DNA from 3 places in the Halobacillus sp. 12SKB genome. Region 1 is predicted to be linked to each of the others. Evidence: riboswitches for the same ligand, from Rfam matches in the RefSeq annotation. Region 1 holds a riboswitch; each other region holds the start of a gene.
The links. A riboswitch is a leader RNA that binds a small molecule or an ion and turns the genes downstream of it on or off. The one in region 1 is predicted to bind S-adenosylmethionine.
Positions count from the first base shown of each region.

Region 1 (7,790 bases):
CTTATCAAATTAAACATTCTGATTTTCTCCCTTCGTGTAATACATAATTTCTTCCAGAGAGGCCTGTTCGATCACAACCGAATCACCGAAAGTATTTTCCACCGCTTTCACATTTTCCGTTAAGGCTTGAAACCCTGTGCAGGCCCTCTCTACATGTACAAAATCCTGCTCTGTGTCTCGATCTAATAGGTCCAATCCCCCTTTAACGATGGCATAATTATCGGAGATGTCCTGGATGGACTGATTAAATACTAATTCCCCTCTCTGGATAAAGGCGATGTAATCCGCGATTCGATCAAGATCTGTCGTTATATGGGTAGATAAAAAAATCGTTCTCCTGCCGTCGATCATGACCTCCTGCAAAAGTTCCAACAGCTCCCGCCTGAAATTGGGGTCCAAACCAGCTGTCGGCTCATCCATGATAATCAACTCAGCATGATGGGATAAGGCAATGGCCAAGGATGCTTTCATCTGCATTCCTTTTGAGAAGGTCTTTATCGATTTATTGAGCGGCAAGTCAAACTGTTCCACATATTTATTAAATAATCCATCATCCCACCGTTTGTACGCAGGGCCGACGATCCGTCTTATATCTTTCAAATTCAACCCTTCAAAGAAAACATTTCCATCGTACACAAACCCAATGCGTTCCTTGATCTCTTTTTCATGTGTCCTGTAGTCCAACCCGAACACCTTGACCTCCCCTGCATCCGGCTTTAATAAATTCATCATCATCTTTATCGTTGTCGACTTGCCGGCGCCATTATCTCCAATGAAACCTGTAATCAACCCTTGCTTCACTTGTAAATCGATGTTTTCTACGGAAAAGCCCTTGAATTTTTTTGTCGCGTTTTTTAATTCAACCACATTCTCCATGGTTTCACTCCTCATATAAAGTTGTTAATAATTGCTGTAGATCATCAAGTGTGAGGCCGAGCTCCCGGCTGTTGGCTATGACCGCACTCAGCTGATCTTCCATAGCTTTGATCTTCCTTTCTCTCATGACCTCTAAATTCTGTTCAGCGATGAATGATCCTTTGCCCACGATGGAGTAGATAAAACCAGCCTTCTCCAATTCTTCATACGCACGCTTCGTCGTGATCACACTAATCTGTAAATCTTTGGCCAACTGACGAATCGATGGTAACGCCGTACCCTCAATCAGGTCACCTGCTAAAATAGAAGATTTGATCTGATTCGTAATTTGTTCATAAATCGGCTCCTTCGATTTATTGGAAATAATAATCTGCATGCTAATCCCTCTTTTGTATCCTTGTTCCTCAGGATATAATGTATATATACTATATACACATTATATACACAGTCGAATGCAACTACAACCATTAATTGGTTTTTTACATAAAAAAAACAGGGCGATCCTTTTGTTTATGAATCTTGCACAAACAAAAGTGTCGACCCGTTGTCTATCCAGCAAGTGAATCGCCGGATCTTTTTATACTATAAAAAGAAAATCATTCCATTGAACAAACGACCCCTTCTTCAACTAACGCAACCGTTAGTTATACATAAGGAACTAAATAAAGTGACAATAAGTCATTATTTCCTACCTTTTATTTCTAAAAGTATAGGTGCTATATTTAGTAAGATCGAAACGATTGTCAAAAACCATAATGCCCTTTCCATGCCTGGTACGACATCCAATAAAGCTGCCCAGTCTTCCACTCTTACCCACCGAGATACAAGGCTGTATTCTGCACAAAGTGTTAATGCTGTAAATGATATTCCCATCGCCATAGCAAGCTTATAATCCTTTCCTGCTTTGTACATATAAAGATTTACAAAAGTTGCGACTATAGCAATAACCCCTAATATTATCCACATAGTTAAATATGTCCCCCCATACATTAAGATTTGAATTCACGATCATTTATACACAAGCCGCAAATTTATGGGGCCGCCTTTTCTGAATGAACATGACTAAAGTTCTTAATACAAAAAGACCGCCTTCTATTGAAAAGGCGGTACCCATAACTATTGGTCTCCTTTTTTCAAGGAATTGCGAAGAGAGGGGGCCTAATCCTTCTCCAGAATGACAAGGGAAGAAACCATTGGAACCAATCCAACTGGACTCTGTGAAACAACCTTCCATCCCTCTTGCAGAAGCTGATTTAACTCACTTACGTTATTCTTTTTATCGGATTGATAATGAACTGTGATCGCCTTTTGCATCATACACCTCCCCGAACCCAATAGGCTATACGTCATACTGCTTTAAAAGATATTACCCATGGTGACATACAGCAAAGTTGTTCAATATAATAGCCTGTACGTTTTCCTCCACGTAAAGGTTCCAAACCTTGTAATACGTTTTAAAAAAACTTTCCGTCTGCGGAAAACTCAGTTCAAGTTATGTAACTCATCTCTCTTTTGGATTCCAAGACTCAGGCTTCTACTTCATGCCTGGGTTGTCTCAAAAGCACAAAAGTTTCCATAAACTCCCTCCCTCTAATAGTCTATCAAAGGAATCACCCCACAGGTAGACGCTATCTTTTGATTTCAAAAACGGAAACTCGTAGACTTGAAGGAAGAACAGGAAAAGGAGTGAGGATCATGGCACAGGAAATCAAAGGGAAAATCGCTTATGTGACGGGTGCAGGCCGCGGCATCGGACGTGCGACAGCGTTGCAACTTGCAAAAGAAGGGGTCCATGTCGGGCTGATCGCCCGGACAGAAAGCCGTCTTGAAGAGGTTGCAGAGGAAGCTCGTTCTTATGGTGTTCAGGCGTCTGTAGCAGCTGCAGATATTTCTGACCTTGAACAAGTTGAAAAAGCGGTCCAGCAGTTGCAGGAAGAACTAGGTGAAGCGGACATCCTTATTAATAATGCGGGGATCGGAGTATACGGGAAGTTCCTTGAACTGGAGCCTGAAGAATGGAAACGGACGTTTGAAGTGAATGTTTACGGTACATACCACGTGACGAGAGCGGTCCTGCCGATGATGAAAGAGAAAAAACAAGGCGATATCATCAACATTTCATCAAGCAGCGGTCTCAAAGGGACAGCCGGATCCACGGCTTACAGCGGTTCGAAGTTCGCCCTGCAAGGCATGATGGAAGCTTTGATGCAGGAAGTGAGAAGGGACAACATCCGTGTCTTCACGTTGAATCCGAGCCTCGTGGCGACAGAACTTGCTTTAGGGGAAGATATGGAAGGACAGGATAAAGAGAAGTACATGCAGCCGGAGGACCTTGCTGAATACATGGTTTCTCAATTGAAATTACATCCTCGTATCTTCATTAAGCAGTCGCTTCAATGGGCGACCAATCCTTTCTAAATACATCGACTACACCTGGGAGCATCAACCAACCTAAAATAATAGAATCAGGAAACCGCCTGGATGTTAACAACCAGGCGGTTTCCTTTTTAAAAAAAGGCTGACGCATCCACGTCAGCCTTTCCTTCTACTCTTTCATCCATTGTGGTTTTCCAAAGCCTTTGAATTCTTCATCGATGATTTTTTCAAACTCCTCTGACTCCACAACTTCTTTAATATCTTTTACAAACTGTGCATCAAGATCTTCCGTATTGACAGCTACACGGTTACGGTAGTCATCCGGCATATCTTCAAGCGCTAAGGCATTCAAGAGGTCCATTCCAGCAGCTAAGGCGTAGTTTCCTGGAACCATGGATAAATCTTCGCTATCAACAAGTCGCGGCAGTTGACCAGCTTCCACTTCGACAAACTGGATATCTTTCTTATTCTTCGTAATATCGTTCAATGATGCACGCAATGGATCGACACTGTCGTCAACCTCAACCAGACCTTCATCCTCAAGAACAATCAAAGCACGAGCCAGGTTGGTTGGGTCGTTCGGTACTCCCATCGTGCTACCTTCTTCAATACTTTCGATATCCTCGTATGTATTGGAGTAAATCCCCATCGGCGCTGTCGGTACGATGATGACCTCAGATAGATCGAGATTGTTTTCCTTGGCGAAAGACTCTAAGTAGATTTTATGCTGAAAAAGGTTGGCATCCAAATCGCCGTTTGCCAGGGCTTTGTTTGGTTGAACATAGTCCGTGAATTCTTTGTTCGTCACTTCGTATCCCTTTTCCTCTAATAGGGGAGCGATCGCTTTCGTGACCATATCGCTGTAGGGTCCGGCAGTAGCTCCAAATCGGATCGTGTCTTTTCCGGAAGCGTCTGCACTCTCTTCTTCCTCCCCGCACGCAGCGAGAAATGTAATCGATAGTAAAGTAACACATAATAGAATGATTTTTTTCATGATGGTTCCTCCTAAATTTGCTTCAATTTTTCTTCACAGTTTTTGCAATGTAATCGCCTGTGTACTGCACGATTTGGACAAGGACAATAAGCAGGATGACGGTCGTGAACATGACAAAGTTATCGTAGCGATAGTAACCATAACGAATCGCCAGGTCTCCGATTCCACCACCCCCGATGGCACCCGCCATGGCTGAGTATCCAATCAAACTGATCGCTGTAATGGTCAATCCGCTGATCAGTCCCGGTTTGATTTCCGGGAAAATGATATCCTTGATGATTAACCATGGAGAAGCCCCGCAGGCGATGGCCGCTTCGATCACCCCTTTATCAATATCACGCGCCGATGATTCGACAATCCTCGCGTAAAAAGGGATCGCAGCTACAGAGAGGGCTACGGAAGCCGCTACCGGACCTGTGGTTGATCCGATTAAAAAGTTTGTAAAAGGAAACAGGAAGACAAGTAAAATGATGAACGGAACCGAACGAATCAGGTTCACCACAACGCCCACAATGCTTTTGACGAGTCGATTCTCAAGGAACAGATCACGGTCCGTCACAAATAAGAGCAGCCCGAGCGGAAGACCTGCAATTAAAGCGACGACAAGACCGATGCCCACCATGATCAGTGTTTCCAGGAATGATTTATTCAGCTCTGGCCAGAGATTGATCAGCTGTTCGATCATCTTGCAGCACCTCCACTTCTCCAAGCTTATCTTTCAATTCTTGTATGGCCTGTTTGACGACCTTTTGTTCTCCGGTCAATTCCATCACAAAGGTACCAAGAGCCTGGTCCTGGATGTAATCGATCTTCCCGTGGAGTATGTTAGCCCGTACGTTATACCCTTGTAAGAGGTCTGACACAATAGAATCGTTGGCCGAGTCCCCTTTAAACGTCATATGTACGATGGTTCCTTTCCGCTCTGATAAGACCTTTTCCGGGATCCGGAAGTCGATCACCGTTTGGATGAAGCGTTTCGTCAGTTCGTTTTCAGGCGCAGCGAAGATCTCGTATGTAGACCCCTGTTCCACGATTTTTCCGTCTTCCATAACGGCACAGCGATCACAGATTTCCTTGACGACCTCCATCTCATGGGTGATCAGAACGATCGTTAGGCCGAGTTCACGATTGATCTTTTTCAACAGGTTCAAAATTGATTGCGTCGTATTCGGATCAAGCGCTGAGGTGGCTTCATCACACAAAAGCACCTTAGGGTCATTGGCAAGCGCTCTCGCAATGCTCACTCTCTGCTTCTGTCCCCCACTCAACTGGGCCGGATACTGATCGGCTTTATCTGAGAGACCGACAAGCTCCAGCAATTCCTGTGCCCTTCTTTTTCTTTCCTGACGGTTGACGCCTGAAGCTTTCAGTGCAAAAGCCACATTTTCTAAAACGGTTTTCGCCATCGCGAGGTGAAAACCTTGAAAGATCATGCCAATCGATTGCCTCGCCTTTCTTAGTTCCTTGGCATTCAAGGTCATGAGATCGATTCCATCCACCATGACCTTCCCTTCTGTCGGGCGTTCCAGAATGTTCATGCATCGCAGCAGGGTGCTTTTCCCAGCCCCGCTGTACCCGACGACTCCAAAAATCTCACCTTTCTTGATGTCCAAGGAGACGTCATCGACTCCGATTACGGTTTTTCCCTTGGATTGATAGACTTTGCTCAGTTGTTCCAATGAAATCATCGGCTTCCCCCCTCATTCACAATTTCAAGTCCTACAAAAAAACTCCCGCCCTTTACGGGAGAGAGTTTCGCATGAAAGACTGCCAAACTCTTATCTCCCAGAATAAAAATATTCTGCAGGAATTAGCACCACTCCATTTGGAAGGTTGCTGTGATATCTACGGGCCTTCTCCCTCAATCACTCTCGATAAGAATTTCGTTTATGTTTTAACACTTTAACGCATGTGATAGGGTTTGTAAATAATTTTCTCAATTTTTTAAATTATATTTTTTCAACATTGACATTCGATTTTCAGGTATGGATAATAATGGGCATATCTTAGAGGGGGGAATGTTCAATGGAACCGATCCAAGTCCAGGGAGCGCCGACCTATTACCGGTGCGAACCAGGCGTGTTGAAACAAGTGCCTGAACTCGCGAAGGGTGAAAAGTTCAAGCATGGCACCATCATCCACGGCAGTGATTCGTGGAACATGGCCGAACCTTATATGCCTGAATTTCCATTCGCAGTCGAAACAATCCGGTATGAGGGGGAATGCACACATCAAGAAGTAGAAAGAATCGGGGAGAACATCACATCCACTGATGTCCTGATCGGTGTTGGAGGCGGGAAAATCCTTGACCTCGCGAAAGCATGCGGGGATCACCTGGATCTCCCTGTTATTCTGATTCCCACCTTGGTATCCAACTGTGCCGCTTGGACGCCATTGAGTGTTTTTTATGATGAGGATGGGAATTTCCATGAATATACCATTTTCAAAAGAAGTACATACATGGTTTTCATAGATCCGGATATGCTCGCTCACTCTCCAGTCAAATATCTCCGTGCGGGAATTGGGGATACGATTGCCAAATGGTATGAAGCAGATGTTTTGACAAAACATTTAAAAGAAAAACCCCTCCCCTTGGAAATTGCCCTTCACGCAGCAAAATTGTGTAGAGACATTCTATTTCAGGAAGGAAAAGATGCCGTACTTGCCAATGAAAAAGCTCAATGCACGACCGCTTTTACCCGTGTCGCTGAAACGATCATCATGGCTGGAGGTATGGTCGGGGGGTACGGGGATGGATACGGCCGGATCTCCGGTGCGCACTCCATCCACAATGGACTGACGAAAGTGCCGGGGACACATGCGTTTCTGCATGGAGAAAAAGTAGCTTACGGCATCCTCGTCCAGCTGGCTCTTGAAGGGGAAACAGAACAAATCCAGCAGCTGATCCCTTTTTACAAATCCATGCGTCTGCCTCTCTCACTCAAGGATCTAGATGCAGATTCTTTGGATGATATTGATACCATCTCCTACTATTCCACACGTCCAAGTGAATCGATTCACCTCATGGGTCTTCAAACGGAAGCAAGAGTGAAAGAAGCGATCCTGACCGTAGAGAAAAGCTTAGCCTCAAGGTAAAAGGCTAAGCTTTCATACAACGGGCCAAGTAAATGCCGCTCGCCGCCGCCTGTGACAACGAGTGCGTCTCCCCCGAGCAGTCCCCGATCAAGTACAGCCCTGGCAGCTCTGTTTCAAAGTGCTCATCCGTATAAATCTTCGCTTCATAAAACTTGCTGTCCAGCCCATAAAGGATGGTGTCACGATCGATTTTCTCCCCAAGCAGCCCTTCCAACGCTTCGAAAAACTCCAGCAGCGCTTCTAGATAAAGAGGCGGAACTTCTTTTTGGAGATCTCCAGCTTCTGCCTCCAAAGAGGGATGGATCACACCTGAAGAAAGGTGATCCGACGGTTTTCCTTCCAATAGATCTCCCAACTTTTGCGCCACAATCCTTCCTTTCCCCTGATTGATGCCTCCAATGACACGCTGAGCTTCCGTCATGGCTCTGATTTGATCTTTGAAGTACCG
Region 1 is NZ_JBRFWR010000001.1:2,891,583-2,899,372, reverse strand. It holds gene ACQ4XT_RS14390 (ABC-2 transporter permease) at 1-17, opposite strand, end outside; gene ACQ4XT_RS14385 (ABC transporter ATP-binding protein) at 10-876, opposite strand; gene ACQ4XT_RS14380 (GntR family transcriptional regulator) at 881-1,252, opposite strand; gene ACQ4XT_RS14375 (hypothetical protein) at 1,558-1,842, opposite strand; gene ACQ4XT_RS14370 (hypothetical protein) at 2,035-2,190, opposite strand; gene ACQ4XT_RS14365 (3-ketoacyl-ACP reductase) at 2,572-3,294, shown strand; gene ACQ4XT_RS14360 (MetQ/NlpA family ABC transporter substrate-binding protein) at 3,422-4,246, opposite strand; gene ACQ4XT_RS14355 (methionine ABC transporter permease) at 4,269-4,931, opposite strand; gene ACQ4XT_RS14350 (methionine ABC transporter ATP-binding protein) at 4,891-5,934, opposite strand; SAM riboswitch class I at 6,022-6,127, opposite strand; gene ACQ4XT_RS14345 (iron-containing alcohol dehydrogenase family protein) at 6,272-7,342, shown strand; gene ACQ4XT_RS14340 (FAD-binding oxidoreductase/lyase) at 7,347-7,790, opposite strand, start outside.

Region 2 (7,790 bases), 2.6 Mb from region 1:
GTATGATCGTTTGTGTTTTTTACAGTAGTCATACTTTCACCTTCCTGTCAGATCGATTTAAGTAAGATAAAATTGCCTATGTGTTTCATAATGTTATCAGAATAATTTGCATAGTCAAACACTTCGAACCGTGATACCATCAACTGTTGCCCTGTTTTAATCGTCAGAAAAATATGGCAAGTATAAGAATGACAACGCATGTAAGCGTTAACTTATAATCATGCATAAACATACTTCTACTATTTTAAATTCTTTCCCCACAAAACACAAAATGAAAATCTTAGGTGCGTTATTTGGAAGAAAATGTATGACCTGGTCACCGAATTATTTCCATGAAAAGGATGGTGGAGCTTTCCTCTTGGTTGTGGTGTATAGGAACGGGGGGAGTATGAAAAAGTAAGAGGGGAGAACGTCACGCGTTCTCCCCTCTTAGGTGTTATGTATATTTATTGAGACTCATTTCATAAAGGCTCCATAATTCGTCTTCGAATGGACGATGGTTTTTGTAGTAGTAGTCTATGGTGAAACCAGCATTCTCATAACAGCGGATGGCTCCTCTATTGAAGTCGAAGACACCTAATGTCACTCTTTCCAGCTTAAGGTGCTGAAAAGCATACATGGATATTAGCTGTATCATATGTCGTCCATATCCTTTCCCTCTATATTTGGGAGAAACGATGACTTTTCCGATTCGCCCTTGTTTTTTATCAAGATCTATCCGTCCTATAGAGAGGTGTCCGACGATTTCATCCAGTGAGGGATCATACACCTGGAAAGCACGTCGATCTCCTGCATCTTTGTAATCCATTAGCTGCTGCTGGGTTAATGGAAAATTGAACATCGGCCCGCCCCATTGCATTAGGAATCGCGGTGATTCAATCCAATCGAAAAGTGTGTGAAAATCTTTTTCTTGAAAAGGGATCAATTCAAGCATGGTTTTTCTCCTAACATTCCTTTTTTTCGATAATACACTACTTTTGAAAAATTATGAAAAAAATCGTGACATTACATCTATACACATGGGATGATAGACTATTGTAAAGTTAACGTTGATAGAGGAGGGAATCTTGTGGCAGATAATGAAAAAGATCAAGTCATTGATGAAGCCTTAGGAGAAAAAGACATACGAAGGTTGGAGTTTCGTGGAGGAGTCTTTACTGCTACCATTCCTTTGGTGTTTTTCATCATATGGGCAATTGTATTAAGTGTAACAGGGCTTGTGACCGAACAAGCGTTAGTACTGGGGATGGTCCTTGGCATTGCCATCGGTTTATTCCTATGTAAGTCCAAATGGTCGGATTATGCACAAAGCTTAATATCCGGCATGGCCCAACCTGTAGGAGTTGTTGCCATCATCGCCTGGTTTTGGGCAGGGATGTTTGCAAACATGTTATCCGCTGGTGGATTAGTCGACGGCCTTATTTGGTTCGGTTTCCAATCGGGACTGGAAGGGGGAGCCTTTGTTGGCATAACATTTCTTCTAGCAGGATTGTTCTCAACAGCTGTCGGTACCGGTTATGGCACAGTAGCGACTTTTGGTGTTCTGATGTATCCGGCTGGAGTCATTCTAGGAGCGGATCCTGTTATTCTCCTTGCTGCGATTTTAAGTGGAGCTGTTTTTGGAGATAATCTGGCCCCTGTATCAGACACGACGATTGTATCTGCAACAACTCAGGATGCTGACGTACCAGGAGTTGTACGTTCACGCTTTAAATATTCCATCACAGCAGCCATACCAGCTCTTATTTTATTTGTAATTTTCGGCGGTGGTGGAGAAATGGGCAGTCAGCAAGTGGTCAGTGAGCTTCAAAGTGAAGTTTCACCTGAAGGGCTTCTCATGTTAGCTCCATTTGCATTAGTTTTATACTTAGCCTTAAGTGGTCATCATCTATTGACCTCGCTATCCTACGGAATCCTTGCCGCTGCCGTGTTCATTTTCCTTACCGGTCATTCCTTGAAAGATGTCTTGTACATCCATAAGAACGATGCCGGTGAAGCAGTGATTGAAGGGGCATTAATTGATGGAATTAGTGGCTATTTCAATATGGCGATCTTAATTTTATTCATCCTTGCCGCTGCTTACCTGTTGGATGTCGCAGGCACCATGGATGTCATCAAGAACTTTTTCTTGAAGTTAATTAACAATGTGGTGCGAAGGGCTGAACTTTCAATTTTCGGAATTGTCGCTTTCTTGAATGTGTTTATTACGATCAATACAGCCGCTGAGATTGCTGCAGCACCGTTTGTTCGTAAATTAGGAACAGAAATGAATATTCATCCGTATCGAAGAGCCAACTTCCTTGATACAGTCACCTCTTCACTAGGGTACATTTTCCCTTGGAGTGGTGGGGTGCTGCTCGCATGGGCTACCGTTCAGGGGGCAGCCGATCAATACGACTTCTTACCTGTTGTCGGACCTGGAGAAGTCTTTCCGTTCGTCTTTCAGGGCTGGTTGCTGTTGATTGTTATGTTTATTGCAGCATGGACAGGCTGGGGACTTCGCTACACCGGTAAAAATGGTGAGGAAGTGAAACCAGAGGATTTTAAAAAGTAAGTGGTAAAAGTAACCCCCTGAGTTATGAACTCAGGGGGTGTTTTGTGTTACGTATGAAGATGGGCTTTTACTTCTTTCATTTGATCCAGGTGGCGAAGTTCGTGCCAGCCGATAAACTCTACCCATTGTTCCAAGTTCATATCTCCGAACGCGGGGTGAGGGAATGCACGGTTTTGTAATGTTTCTTCCTCCTTATTGTGAATAAGGAATAAAGTCGCCTCACGCGTCTTCTTCAAACCTTCTTTTGCTTCCTGCAAGGTCTTGAATTCCCCTTTTGGACGAACGGCCTCTGGGGCATCGACTTTATAATCACGGTTGGTGGTCTTATGGATCGGTTTTTCTGTCGCTTGTTGTGTGTCTCCCTGTTTGAGAGCTTGGTTGATCTGATAAACGATTAATTGTTCCATTAAGTATAAGTGTTCTAAAACTTCAAGGATGGACCAACGATCTTCTTCAGGCTTAACCGATGCTTCTTGCTCTGGAACTTCTTCTACAAATTCGAGCAGTTCTTTTCTTTTTTCATCTAAGCCATACATACAGATTCTCCCTTTCAAGTGAAGTTATCTCGAGTCTATCACAACTCCTATAGAAGGTTCTTTCCCTAGTACCTCAAGAAATGAAACCTTTCACATACTCTTCCGTATGTAAAAGTAAGAAAAGGAAAAAATTACATGACTAGGTCATACATATTATTCCAATTTTTCAGGAGGGAAATTAGGTGAAGAAACTGCTTTGGGCTTTCTTGGTTTTTCTTGGTTTTATAGGAGCTGTTGTATTCTTTGTTGATGCTAAAGAGGATAACATTCTCCTGAGTAAGGAAGAGGTAGAAATTGGTGTACCAGGTGTTACAGGATATTCCATTTCATATGACAGCGGTGGTACTGAAATTCCGGGGCTTTGGGTTGAACCGGATGATATCGATGGCGCTCTCCCGCTGCTCATTCATAATCGTGGAGGAGTGGGAGAAAGTTCGTTGACAGATGCGCAAGAACTTAAAAACCTATCTTATTGGGCAAAGCGGGGGTATGTTGTACTAGCGACTCACTACAGGGAAAATGCAGAAGAAAAGTTTGAGCCAACTAAAAGGAAAGATTTTGTCCGGGATGTTCTCGATTTAAAAAAGGTGGGTACCGAGCTTGACCATGTGGATGAAGAGCGAACCGTTATGCTCGGATATTCCCGTGGCGGATGGATGAGTTTCCTAGCCGTTCAACAAGACATAGAGGTTGATGCAGTCGCTGTAATTGGAGGCATTACCGACTTGAAGCAGCTGTATGTAACGCAACCAGAACCTGTTCAAAAACAAATTGAACATTTATTGGGAGAACCAGGGGGAGACCAGAGCTGGTATCGGGAGCTTGCTCCAATTAACTGGGTGAAGGACATTGATGTACCAACCTTAATGCTTCACGGAGAGAGGGATCAGACAGTTCCGGTTGAACAGGCGCGAATGTTCGCAAAGTTGATGGAAGGTAATCATGACCTCCATCGGTATGTCGAATATGAAAATGGAGATCATGGCCTGAGGCTGCATTTCAAAGAGTATGCTCCTGAGGTGCTGGATTGGTTTGAAAAGCATCTAGAGGAAAAGTAAAGTGTATAGTATATAGTAGGGATTTATCTATGTTTATTGAATAGAAAATTACGAAGGCTGTTTTTATCCTTTCCATAGAGTTACAGATACGTAAACTTTAGGACTCGATTTTGATCCATCGTGGTATAGAAGCAGTGAGGAAGCATAAATAACCATAGAATAGGATTAGGAGGAATACAATGAGCGACTACTCTATTGATGAATTTATTAGAAAAACGAAACAGGATGAATCAGAGAATGATTATTTTGAGCTGGAGACCCCGAGAATTCTTGAGGTAAACCTCCTCGATCAAGTGTGGGCTAAAGCAGGAGCGATGATTTCTTATAATGGGAACATTAAATTTGAAAGAGAAGGGATCCTCGAGCATGGCGTCGGTCGTTTATTTAAAAAAGCGATGACCGGAGAAGGAAGCTCTTTAATGAAGGCTACGGGTCGCGGGCGGCTTTACCTTGCTGATCAGGGCAAGAAGATTACTATTTTTGATCTGGATAATGAAACAATCACGGTGAATGGTAATGATCTTCTTGCCTTTGAACCAAGCATTGACTGGGATATAAAACTAATGAAAAAAGTAGCGGGTATGGTTTCTGGTGGTTTGTTCAACGTAACCCTCAGCGGGAGTGGCCGTGTGGCTATTACATCGCACTATGAACCGTTGACGCTGCTCGTACGTCCTGGTGAACCTGTCATTACAGACCCGCATGCTACGGTGGCATGGTCCGGGCACTTGGAGCCGAATTTCAAAACAGACATCAGCTTCAAGACACTTATAGGCAGGGGAAGCGGTGAATCCATTCAAATGGAGTTTGAAGGTGATGGATTTGTCATTGTCCAGCCGTTCGAGGAAGTTTACACGACGGGGCAGAGCTGAGCTGGAGCGGATTTTTTTACAGACAGGCATGCGCATGTTAAGGTTTGAATATAATGAAATCAAAGAAGAACTCAATGTGCATTCACTAGAATTTTTTCATTTATTATCCTTTACTTCGTTACTAATACGTAGTACTATGGGTACTAACAAAAAATAAATAACGGAAACTTCTTATCCAGAGAGGCGGAGGGACTGGCCCTTTGATGCCCGGCAACCATCGAATCAATCTACGGATTGACGAGAACGGTGCCAATTCCTGTAGAATGTACCAACATTCTAAGAGATGAGAGGATCGTGCGGATATTAGCGACCCCTTTTCTTACTGGATAAGAAAAGGGGTCTTTTCGTGTAAGCACCATAACCGTCAAGGCTCTCGATAGAAGTTGCGTTAAGGGAAAGGAAAGATGTTATATGGCAACAGCTATTTTTGGTGCAGGATGTTTTTGGGGAGTAGAAGCGTTTTTTGAAAAATTCGAAGGGGTTACAGAAACAAAGGTCGGTTATATTGGCGGCCACCTGGAGAACCCGACATACGAACAAGTAAAAGCAGGCAAGAGTGGACACGCGGAATCTGTCAAAGTGAACTACGATCCAACGGTTATCACCTATGCAGAACTTGTAAATATCTTCTTTGAAGCTCACGACCCGACTTCCCGCAACAAACAGGGAATCGACGTAGGTCACCAATATCGTTCTGTCATTTTCCATTCGGATGCAAGCCAGAAATACATTGCTGAAGAAAAAATCAAAGAGTGGGAAGGCAAAGGAGTTTTCAAACGCCCGATCGTTACAGAAGTTGAAGAAGCAACAACTTTTTATGAAGCTGAAGAGCACCATCAGAAATATTTACAAAAGCATGGCTCTGCCGCATGCTCCATTGGATAACGAAAAGGACCCTTTCACAAGGGTCCTTTTCATATAGGTCAACCTTCTTAACCTTCTCTTTGTCTGGACGCATCCATCGCTTTTAAGAAATAGGCCGTAGGGAGAAGGATGCCGATTCCTGATTCAAGCAAAGCAAAAAATCGGGCCATCCCCACAGGCAGCATATCCCCATAACCCACGCTCAACAATGTTTCCCCACTGAAGTAAAGCAAGTCCAAAAAGGTTGGGTCAACAGGTTCCCGGGATGATAGACTAGTAACTAGAATGACTCCATCTAAAGATAGAAGATAGTAAAGGATCGTAAATCCCATTAATACACCTGTGAGAACAAAAAATAATTGAAAGAAAAGGGCTGTGCTGAAGTAGCTTTTTCTGTATGTTTTATTTGTGAAAAAATAAACGAGATTTGCTGCAATGAATATAATCGCAACGATGAACAGAGCTTGTACCATTCTTATTCTCCTTTTTTAAAATAATGAGAGGTTTTGGCAGCATCCATTAGGAAATGGTGAGCAAACCATTATAGAAAAACTTCTACCCTATGTTGAAGTGCCCGTAAACATAGACTCAAAAAAGGAAGGAGGTGGGCTTTTGTGGGTTAATGACGCTATCTTGATTGTCATGTGTATCTTCATGGTATTGGGAGCACTTGATTACTATGTCCTTAATCACCGCCTGTCTCTTGGATGGCGGTTTTACGAAGCGTTTATGATGATGGGCCCACTGGCTCTTTCGATGGTAGGGATCATCTCCCTTGCACCTGTATTGTCCCAGTGGTTGGCGCCTGCCATCCGCCCCGTGTTTTTATGGTTTGGAGCGGATCCGTCGATGTTTGCATCCATGATGCTTGCTATTGACATGGGAGCCTATCCTCTGGCGGAATCCTTAGCCTTAGAAGAGGAGGCCGCTACCTTTTCCTGGGCCCTCCTCGGTACGATGATGGGACCAACGCTTGTTTTCACAATTCCTGTTGCGCTTTCGATTGTGAAAAAAGAGGATCGCCCTTTCTTTTCAAGAGGAATTTTAGCTGGTTTAGTTACGGTTCCGATCGGATGTTTTGTTGGTGGTGCTGTGGCAGGATATGAAGCGGTATGGATGTTACGGAATTTAACACCAGCTATTTTGCTTTCCGCCTGTATTGGGGCAGGTTTATGGTTGTTCACGAACGTAACCATCCGGCTATTTTCTTATTTCGGAAAAACCATTGAAATCATAATTATCACTGGTCTCGCCCTTATAATTATTGAATCATTGACAGGGTTTGTTGTCCTTCCGGGGATGGCACCTTTATCTGAAGGGATGGTCATCGTTGGAAAGATTACCGTTACATTAGCAGGCGCTTACCCCCTTGTTGCTTTCATTAATCAGCGGGGGGAGAGATGGATCGGACGACTGAGTGATAGATTAGGCATGAATTCTACATCTTTAACAGGATTGATTGCTTCCACGGCGCATCACCTACCTATGTTAGCGACGATGAAAGATATGGATGAACGAGGAAAAACGGTCAACGCTGCGTTTGCCGTGAGTGGAGCATTCGTCATCGGCAGTCATTTCGCCTTCGTAGCAAGTGTGGAAAAGGATATGATTTTTCCAGTATTGCTGGGGAAATTAACAGCAGGACTCTTAGCTGTCGGGCTTGCTTTATGGATGACGAGAGAAAGCAAATCAGTTTCTTCGAGTGTCGAAACTCTATATAATGAAAAGTGAATCCACTGAAAAAGGAGTTTTTTCATGAAGACAGAAATGAGAAAGCATTATAATGATTACATTGAAAAATTCAAGAAAGCAACTCCTGATGAAATCCAGGGGAAAATGAAGAAGGCGATTGATGAACTTGAATCTTCGGATGAAGGAGACGGTTTGTCTACAGGAGAGAAAGCGC
Region 2 is NZ_JBRFWR010000001.1:258,704-266,493, reverse strand. It holds gene ppc (phosphoenolpyruvate carboxylase) at 1-32, opposite strand, end outside; gene ACQ4XT_RS01380 (GNAT family N-acetyltransferase) at 437-934, opposite strand; gene ACQ4XT_RS01375 (Na+/H+ antiporter NhaC family protein) at 1,070-2,554, shown strand; gene ACQ4XT_RS01370 (DinB family protein) at 2,602-3,090, opposite strand; gene ACQ4XT_RS01365 (alpha/beta hydrolase family protein) at 3,273-4,148, shown strand; gene ACQ4XT_RS01360 (AIM24 family protein) at 4,328-5,020, shown strand; SAM riboswitch class I at 5,189-5,310, shown strand; gene msrA (peptide-methionine (S)-S-oxide reductase MsrA) at 5,432-5,905, shown strand; gene ACQ4XT_RS01350 (ion channel) at 5,953-6,357, opposite strand; gene eutH (ethanolamine utilization protein EutH) at 6,497-7,615, shown strand; gene ACQ4XT_RS01340 (peroxiredoxin-like family protein) at 7,640-7,790, shown strand, end outside.
Region 2: another riboswitch for S-adenosylmethionine. It lies ahead of msrA (peptide-methionine (S)-S-oxide reductase MsrA); the one in region 1 lies ahead of ACQ4XT_RS14350 (methionine ABC transporter ATP-binding protein).

Region 3 (7,790 bases), 2.1 Mb from region 1:
TGCTTACGTTGAAGAATTGGGCCGCATTAAAAAAGCGATCGTGGAGATCGGTGATGCTTTCCTTTCTTACAATGGACAGGAATTTTTTGATTTTCTTGTTGAGTATTTATCCTCTGTCCTTGGTGTAGACACTGTGTTGGTCGGAGAATTGACTGGAGAAGCGAAGGATGAAGTGACTGCTATCTCCTTGTCTCACAAAGGGGAAATAAGTGCTGGGCTGCAATACGAGGTAAAAGGCACGCCTTGTGAGCAAGTCATAATGACTCATGAATGTTATTATCCTAATGGTGTAGGGAGTCTTTTTCCTGAAGATCTTACAATCAAGGAGTACGGAGTGGAGAGTTATCTTGGGAAAGCTTTGCTTAACTCAGATGGTGAAGTGATCGGAATCCTTGCGATCATGGATAACCGAACACAAACGAGCGGTCCATTAAGCAAAGCACTCTTTCAGATCTTTGCTGATCGGACAGCGAATGAGCTTTCCCGAATGCAAGCGGAAAAGAAGCTTGAGATGTTATCTCAATACGATCCTTTGACAGGTCTTGTCACGCGCAGCTATCTGTCGGGAATCCTTGAAGAAGGAATTCAATCCACGGATGAAAAGAAGAACAACATTGCTCTCTTACTCATTGACATTGATAATTTTAAAATGATCAATGATTCATGGGGACATACCAAGGGGGATGAGCTGCTCCGTCAGTTCTCCCGTTACTTGAGGCAGACATTTGCTCAGCATGATGCGGTGATTTCCAGGATTAGCAGTGATGAATTTGTGGTCCTTCTCAAACATGTCCAAAGCATCGAAGAGCTGGAGAGAGTCAGTGACCACGTCATACATTCAATGAGACGCCCTTTTCTTATTGGAGAAAGAGAGTTCTACAATACGGTCAGTATTGGCGTCACGTTCACCCCGGCCCGCCTCCGAGATCATTACAGTGGAGAAACACTTTTGCGCCACGCGGATGCAGCGATGCATAAAGCGAAGAGAAGCGGAAAAAACCGCTATGCAGTTTATGAAGAAAAGATGAGTGAGCAGATGAGAGAAGAGCTCCATTTGAAGCAATCCCTCCATCATGCTCTTGATAAAAATCAGTTTGAGCTTCATTATCAACCTCAAGTATGCGGGAGAACGTCGCAGGTGATCGGCTATGAATCACTCATCCGCTGGAATCATCCAGATTACGGTTTGTTATCTCCCCATTACTTCATCAGTCTTGCTGAAGAGTCTGGAATGATTGTAGAAATTGGGGAATGGGTGTTGAAGGAAGCTTGTAAGCAAACAAAAAGGTGGCAGGTGGAAGATCAAAGACCGGATTTGAAAATTTCGGTGAACTTGTCTGCCCAGCAGTTCAAGGATCTGAATCTCACAGGAAAAGTTCTTAAAGCCCTCAATAATTCAGGGCTTCCTCCTCACAGCTTGATCCTCGAAATAACGGAAACGATGGTCCTTCAAGATTTCGATCGTAGCACAGACACCTTGAACGGTTTGCGGGAAAAAGGAATCAAAGTTCATTTGGATGACTTTGGTGTCGGTTTTTCTTCCCTCAGTTATTTGAACCGGCTGCCTGTAGATGCGATAAAAATCGATCGATCATTCATCAATCAAATTGGTGACCGAGGGGAAGAGGTACCGATCGTTAATGCCATCATCAGTATGGCGAAAAGTCTTGGCCTGCAAGTCATTGCTGAAGGAGTGGAAACAAGGGGACATATTTCTTACTTAAAACAAAAAGGCTGCTATGAATATCAAGGCTATTACTTCAGTAAACCTGTTCCGGCGAGTCTTGTAAGTAACTAATAAGGGAGGGAGGGGTATATTCTTTGTGTACTTGCTTCCTGCTTTTTTGTTATTCTTTGATGGGATCACCTACTTCCTTAGAGTAAGCGAGGAAAAGAAGGGTTGGAATGATTGCAACTACAATCATTCTATAATCTCCAACGTTTATCTGCGGAATTATAGATGGTATAACTCAAGAATTCTAAGATTAGCAATATCCACATAGGGGTTGCTTCAGGCTCAGAGTGACACGCTCTGAGCTATTTTTGTACTATGAGGTAATTTTTTGGGAGGAAGACGTATGGCGGAAATGTTAACGATTTTTGATGAAAAAGAGCGTCCGGTTGGAATAAAGGAAAGGGGGCAAGTACATCAGGACGGTGATTGGCACGAAACGTTCCATTGTTGGATGTTCCACATGGAAAATGAAACGATCCATGTATTGTTTCAAGAAAGAGCGGATCACAAGAAAGACTTTCCGAGTTTGCTTGATATTACCGCTGCGGGCCATATAGAAGCGGGGGAGAATGTTCTGCTGGCTGGTGTCAGGGAAATTGAGGAGGAAGTCGGTTTGACGGTGATACCTGACGATTTAATCCACCAAGGTGATTATAAGGAAGAACTGAAGGAAGGGTCCTCTCTCATAGACAGGGAGATCTGCCGCATTTACCTCCTCCCTTGGACGAAGGACATGACCTTTAAAATCGGAGAAGAGGTGAAGGACATCCTTTCTGTGTCACTGACTGATATGGAGAATTTGGTGGACAATCAACAAATTGTGAAGGGGATCTCTATTCTTAATGGTGATGAGAAGGAAGTGACTCATAATAATCTTGTCCCTCATGAAAAAGGGTACGTGCGGTACATTTTTCAATCCATACGTGAATATGTCGCAAAACTTTGACAATATTCCTGTTTCTTCTATATAATTTCTGATTAAGTGAAGAGAGAGGAGTCGAACGATGACGAATACATCTTTTGATACGAAAATAGTCCACCATAAAGCGGATCAAAGTCTTGTCCCGAATAGCAAGAGTACACCGATTTACCAGACATCCGCTTTTACTTTCAAAGATTTGGACCACTTGGAAAGCTATTATGAAGGAAACAGCCCCTATTTATATACACGGGAAAGGAACCCCAATACAGATGAACTTGCGGGAACCGTTGCGGAACTGGAAGAAGCACCAGCCGGAGTGGCGTCTTCATCCGGAATGTCAGCCATCCTTGCAGGCATCCTTGCAGTGGCAAAGCCAGGGGATCATATCGTCGCTGCAGAGGATGTTTATGGAGGTTCACACAAGTTGATCACTAAAGAGCTGGCCACGTTCGGTATTGATGTAACGATGGTTTCTTTTTCGAATATGGACGAGGTTTCAGAGGCGGTCACATCTCAAACGAAACTTCTCTATACGGAATCGATCTCCAATCCTTTTTTACGGGTGGAAGATTTAGAGGGCTTAGTCGCTCTTGCCCGTAAAAAGAATGTGAAGACGATGGTTGATAATACATTCGCCACTCCATACTTATTGCAGCCCTACACGCATGGTGTCGATCTTGTCGTCCATAGTGGGACGAAGTATATTGGTGGTCACAGTGACGTGACGTGCGGGGTGTTGGTCGGCAATGAGGATTTAGTTCAGGCGGCTACCCAGAAGATTGTCACGTTTGGTGCGAATCTCAGTCCGTTTGAAGCGTGGCTTACTCAACGCGGAGCCAAAACTTTAGGTCTTAGGATGAATAAACAATCTTATAATGCAAAACAAGTAGCAAAAGCCCTTGAAAATCATCAGGCAGTCCGCACTGTCTATTATCCTGAAAAGGTTTCGGAAAGAGGGAATGGGGCTATTGTGACCATCGAGCTTAATGATTCGATTGACATAGAGGCGTTTTTCCGGTCGCTCGGATGGGTGAAGATTGCTCCTACGCTCGCGGGAGTAGAAACGACGGTTTCCTATCCTATTCGTACGTCTCATCGTGCGTTATCGAATGCTGAGCGTGAGAAAATCGGCATCAATGATTATGTGATTCGACTTTCCATCGGAATTGAAGATCATGAAGATATTATAGAGCAGCTGAAAAAAGCAATCTCAGAATCGGAGAATTAAATTTTCTAAAATAATTGACTTTTCTGATTGTTGTCCGTTATAATTCTCAACATATTCAATCAACTGCATACCACTCTTATCAAGAGAGGCTGAGGGAATAGGCCCTGTGAAGCCCGGCAACCTTCAAACATCGGTTTGAAAAGGTGCCACGTCCTACAGATCACGACGATCTGGCAGATAAGAGGAGGAATTGAAATGACAAACCCTCTTCTTATTTGGAAGAGGGTTTTTTGCTGTTGGGAAAAGATCTATGGACGATTCGCATACTTAAAGCCAACTATCTCTATAAGAATAAAAAACTTTTTTTGAGGAGGAAGTAATCATGACGAATTCATTTGAAAGCTATGATGTAGATACGATTTCTTTACACGGAGGACAGTCGCCGGATCCGACCACAGGATCTCGTGCGGTGCCGATTTACCAAACAACCTCCTATGTCTTTCATGACACAGAACATGCCCAGAGTCTTTTTGCACTTGATGAGCCTGGAAATATTTATTCGCGAATTGGAAATCCGACCGTTGATGTTTTTGAAAAAAGGATGGCCCTCTTGGAAGGTGGGGTTGCTTCTGTTGCGACGGCTTCCGGGATGTCGGCCATTGCTCTATCTATTTTGAACATTGCAGGAGCCGGAGATGAAGTGGTTGCCGCGGCGAACCTTTATGGTGGAACTTACAATTTATTCGCTAACACTTTACCGCGATATGGCATTCAGGTTCATTTTGTCGACCCAGAGGATCCTGAAAACTTCCGGAAAGCCATTACAGACCGAACGAAAGCTGTCTTCGCTGAAACGATCGGAAATCCAAGCCTTCACGTACTGGATATTGAAAAAGTAGCGTCGGTAGCTCATGATCATGATCTTCCCCTTCTGATCGACAATACATTCGCCACCCCTTATACTTGCCGGCCCATAGAGCATGGAGCCGACATCGTCATCCACTCCGCAACGAAATGGATTGGCGGCCATGGAACGGCCATTGGAGGAGTTGTTGTAGACGGAGGACAATTCAATTGGGGGAACGGTAAGTATCCGGTTTTCACAGAGCCTGATGACAGTTATAACGGGATCGTTTACAACGCTGACTTCGGGACGCTTGCTTATATTACGAAGCTGCGTGTCCAGCTGCTTCGTGATTTTGGTTCGTGTTTGAGCCCTCAGAATGCTTTCTTGTTATTGCAAGGCTTGGAGACGCTGCACTTACGTGTTGCCAGGCATGGAGACAACGCTCAGGAAATTGCAGAATACTTACAAGATCATCCTGATGTGGAATGGGTATCATACCCGGGGTTGTCCTCCCATCCCGCACATGAGTTAGCCGCTCGATATCTTGAAGGAGGATACGGTTCCATCGTTAATTTTGGAATTAAAGGCGGACGGGAAGCCGGTAGACAAGTGATCAACAACATATCACTCTGGTCTCACGTAGCAAATGTCGGCGATGCGAAATCATTGATTATCCATCCCGCTTCCACGACTCATCAGCAGTTGTCTGTCGAAGATCTAGCTGCAAGTGGAGTGACAGAGGAATTGATCCGCTTATCCATAGGACTTGAGTCGAGCAAAGATTTAATCAACGACCTTGATCGTGCCATTGCGAAAGCAACAGGAAGAGAAACGGAACAAACAGCGATTACTGAAAATGATGAAGGTGTGATCAAGTGGGCCTTGAGTTCCTCTAAAACCCAAGAAGGAGGGGAAACGCGTCCGAAACGTTTGGCAGTTGTAGGGTTGAGTGGAAAGCCTTCACGCCCGAGCCATCGTCTAGCAAGAAAAATGCAGAGGATGGGATACCAAATCGTTCCCGTAAATCCAAAAGAAACAGAAGTCCTTGGTGAGAAGGCGTATGCAGACCTTAGATCGATTCCTTTTAAAGTTGATGTCGTTCAAGTGTTCCGCAGTCCGGAAGCTGCCATTGAAATTGCTAAGGAAGCAGTAGATATAAGGCCGGACGTTTTTTGGCTGCAAGAAGGTGTCATTGCACCGAAGGCGGCCCAAATCGCAAGTGAATCAGGACTCGAAGTCGTTCATAACCGGTGTACGTATAAAGAGGCTCAGCGGTTGCGGGGATCCATCGATACGTATGCGTGTGAAATTTAATAAACAAAAGAGTTTTTTGCTGTAGGGAGTTAGCTTTGTTGGGAAATTAAAAAAGCAGTAAGAAGTTAATTCTATATAAAGAACGGCCGCCAAACAAACGGCCGTTTTTTTATGCAACGGGATAATATTATATGCATGGACATATGGGAATTCATGAATATGTAATAAATTCTAAACATTCTCATAATCTAAAATGACTATGGATCACGCGGTTTCAATGGCCGTTGAAAATTATGAAGCACTATCCGGTACATAGTTGTATAGGAAACTACCAGCAAATTCTATTCAATTTTCAATCACTCTATGATATAATTTATAAAGCACATTAACACCCACGTTGGTTGCAACCATCTTTGAAGAGCCTGAACCACATTCACATCAAGGCTCAAAGGTACCGAATCCTATATTGAAAGTAAGTCTTTTTTTAATGCATTTTGACATGGATGGGAACATGTCGTCTTTTAATTTTTTCACTTTTTAAACAAAATAATAAGTAAGCGCATTCATATTGTTGTAGGAGGTTACTGCATGAAACTAACAACCAAGATTTTTATAGGTCTGATTCTTGGTGCTATTGTAGGCTTGGGTCTGCATTTAGCTGCACCGGATCTGTTCAGTACGTTAGATGCTTATGTTTTTGGTCCTTTAGGTACGGTATTCTTAAATCTTATTAAAATGCTAGTTGTACCGATCGTGTTCTTCTCTATCACCCTGGGTACCGCTTCTCTTGGTGATCCTAAGAAGTTAGGTAGAATCGGTGGGAAAACCATTGCGTTCTTCCTTGTCACAACGACAATCGCGATCAGTATCGCTATTTCCCTTGCGTACGTTTTCCAGCCTGGGAATATTGACATCAATCCTGCGGGCGCAGAGTATGAAGCTCAGGAAGCACCTGGTGTCGTTGAAACATTTACAAACATTATCCCAACGAACCCTATCCAGGCAATGACGGAAGGGAACATGCTTCAAATTATTGCCTTTGCTATCTTCATCGGTTTCGCACTTGCGATGCTTGGTAAGAAGACAGAAGGGATTTACAAGCTTGTCGAACAAGGTAATGAAATCATGATGTTCCTTGTGAATCTGATCATGCGCTTTGCCCCATATGGTGCCTTTGGTCTACTTGCTTCCGCAATCGGAACGATGGGAATCGACGGCATGAAAGGGATGTTTATGTACATGTTCGTCGTTATCCTCGGATTAATCATCCATGGAATCGTGACATATGGTTCTGCTGTCGCTTTCCTTGGTAAAATGAATCCAATCAAGTTCGTCAAAGGGTTTTTCCCTGCGATGACGGTCGGTTTCAGTACATCCAGCAGTAGTTCAACACTACCGATTTCCATGAAGACAGCTCAGGAAAACTTGAATGTTCCGAAGCCTGTCAGTAGTTTTGTCCAGCCTTTAGGTGCAACCATCAACATGGATGGTACAGCCATCATGCAGGGTGTAGCGACAATTTTTATTGCACAAGTTTACGGTTCTGACCTTTCTTTTGCGCAATTGGTCATGGTCGTCCTGACAGCGGTTCTTGCAAGTATCGGTACCGCAGGAGTTCCTGGTGTAGGGCTGATCATGCTTGCGATGGTTCTTAACCAAGTGTCCCTGCCAGTAGAAGGGATCGCGCTCATCATCGGTATCGACCGACTGCTTGATATGCTACGTACATCCTTGAACATTACAGGTGACGCAGCATGTGCCGTCGTAGTCGCTGAATCAGAGCGGAAATACGGCATCGATGAAGATGCCAAACGTATGGAAGCATAAAGCATAATGAACAAAAGTGCAACCTTTTAGGTTGCAC
Region 3 is NZ_JBRFWR010000001.1:756,511-764,300, reverse strand. It holds gene ACQ4XT_RS03765 (EAL domain-containing protein) at 1-1,798, shown strand, start outside; gene ACQ4XT_RS03760 (NUDIX hydrolase) at 2,079-2,681, shown strand; gene ACQ4XT_RS03755 (trans-sulfuration enzyme family protein) at 2,740-3,885, shown strand; SAM riboswitch class I at 3,959-4,069, shown strand; gene ACQ4XT_RS03750 (PLP-dependent aspartate aminotransferase family protein) at 4,208-5,986, shown strand; gene ACQ4XT_RS03745 (dicarboxylate/amino acid:cation symporter) at 6,515-7,753, shown strand.
Region 3: another riboswitch for S-adenosylmethionine. It lies ahead of ACQ4XT_RS03750 (PLP-dependent aspartate aminotransferase family protein); the one in region 1 lies ahead of ACQ4XT_RS14350 (methionine ABC transporter ATP-binding protein).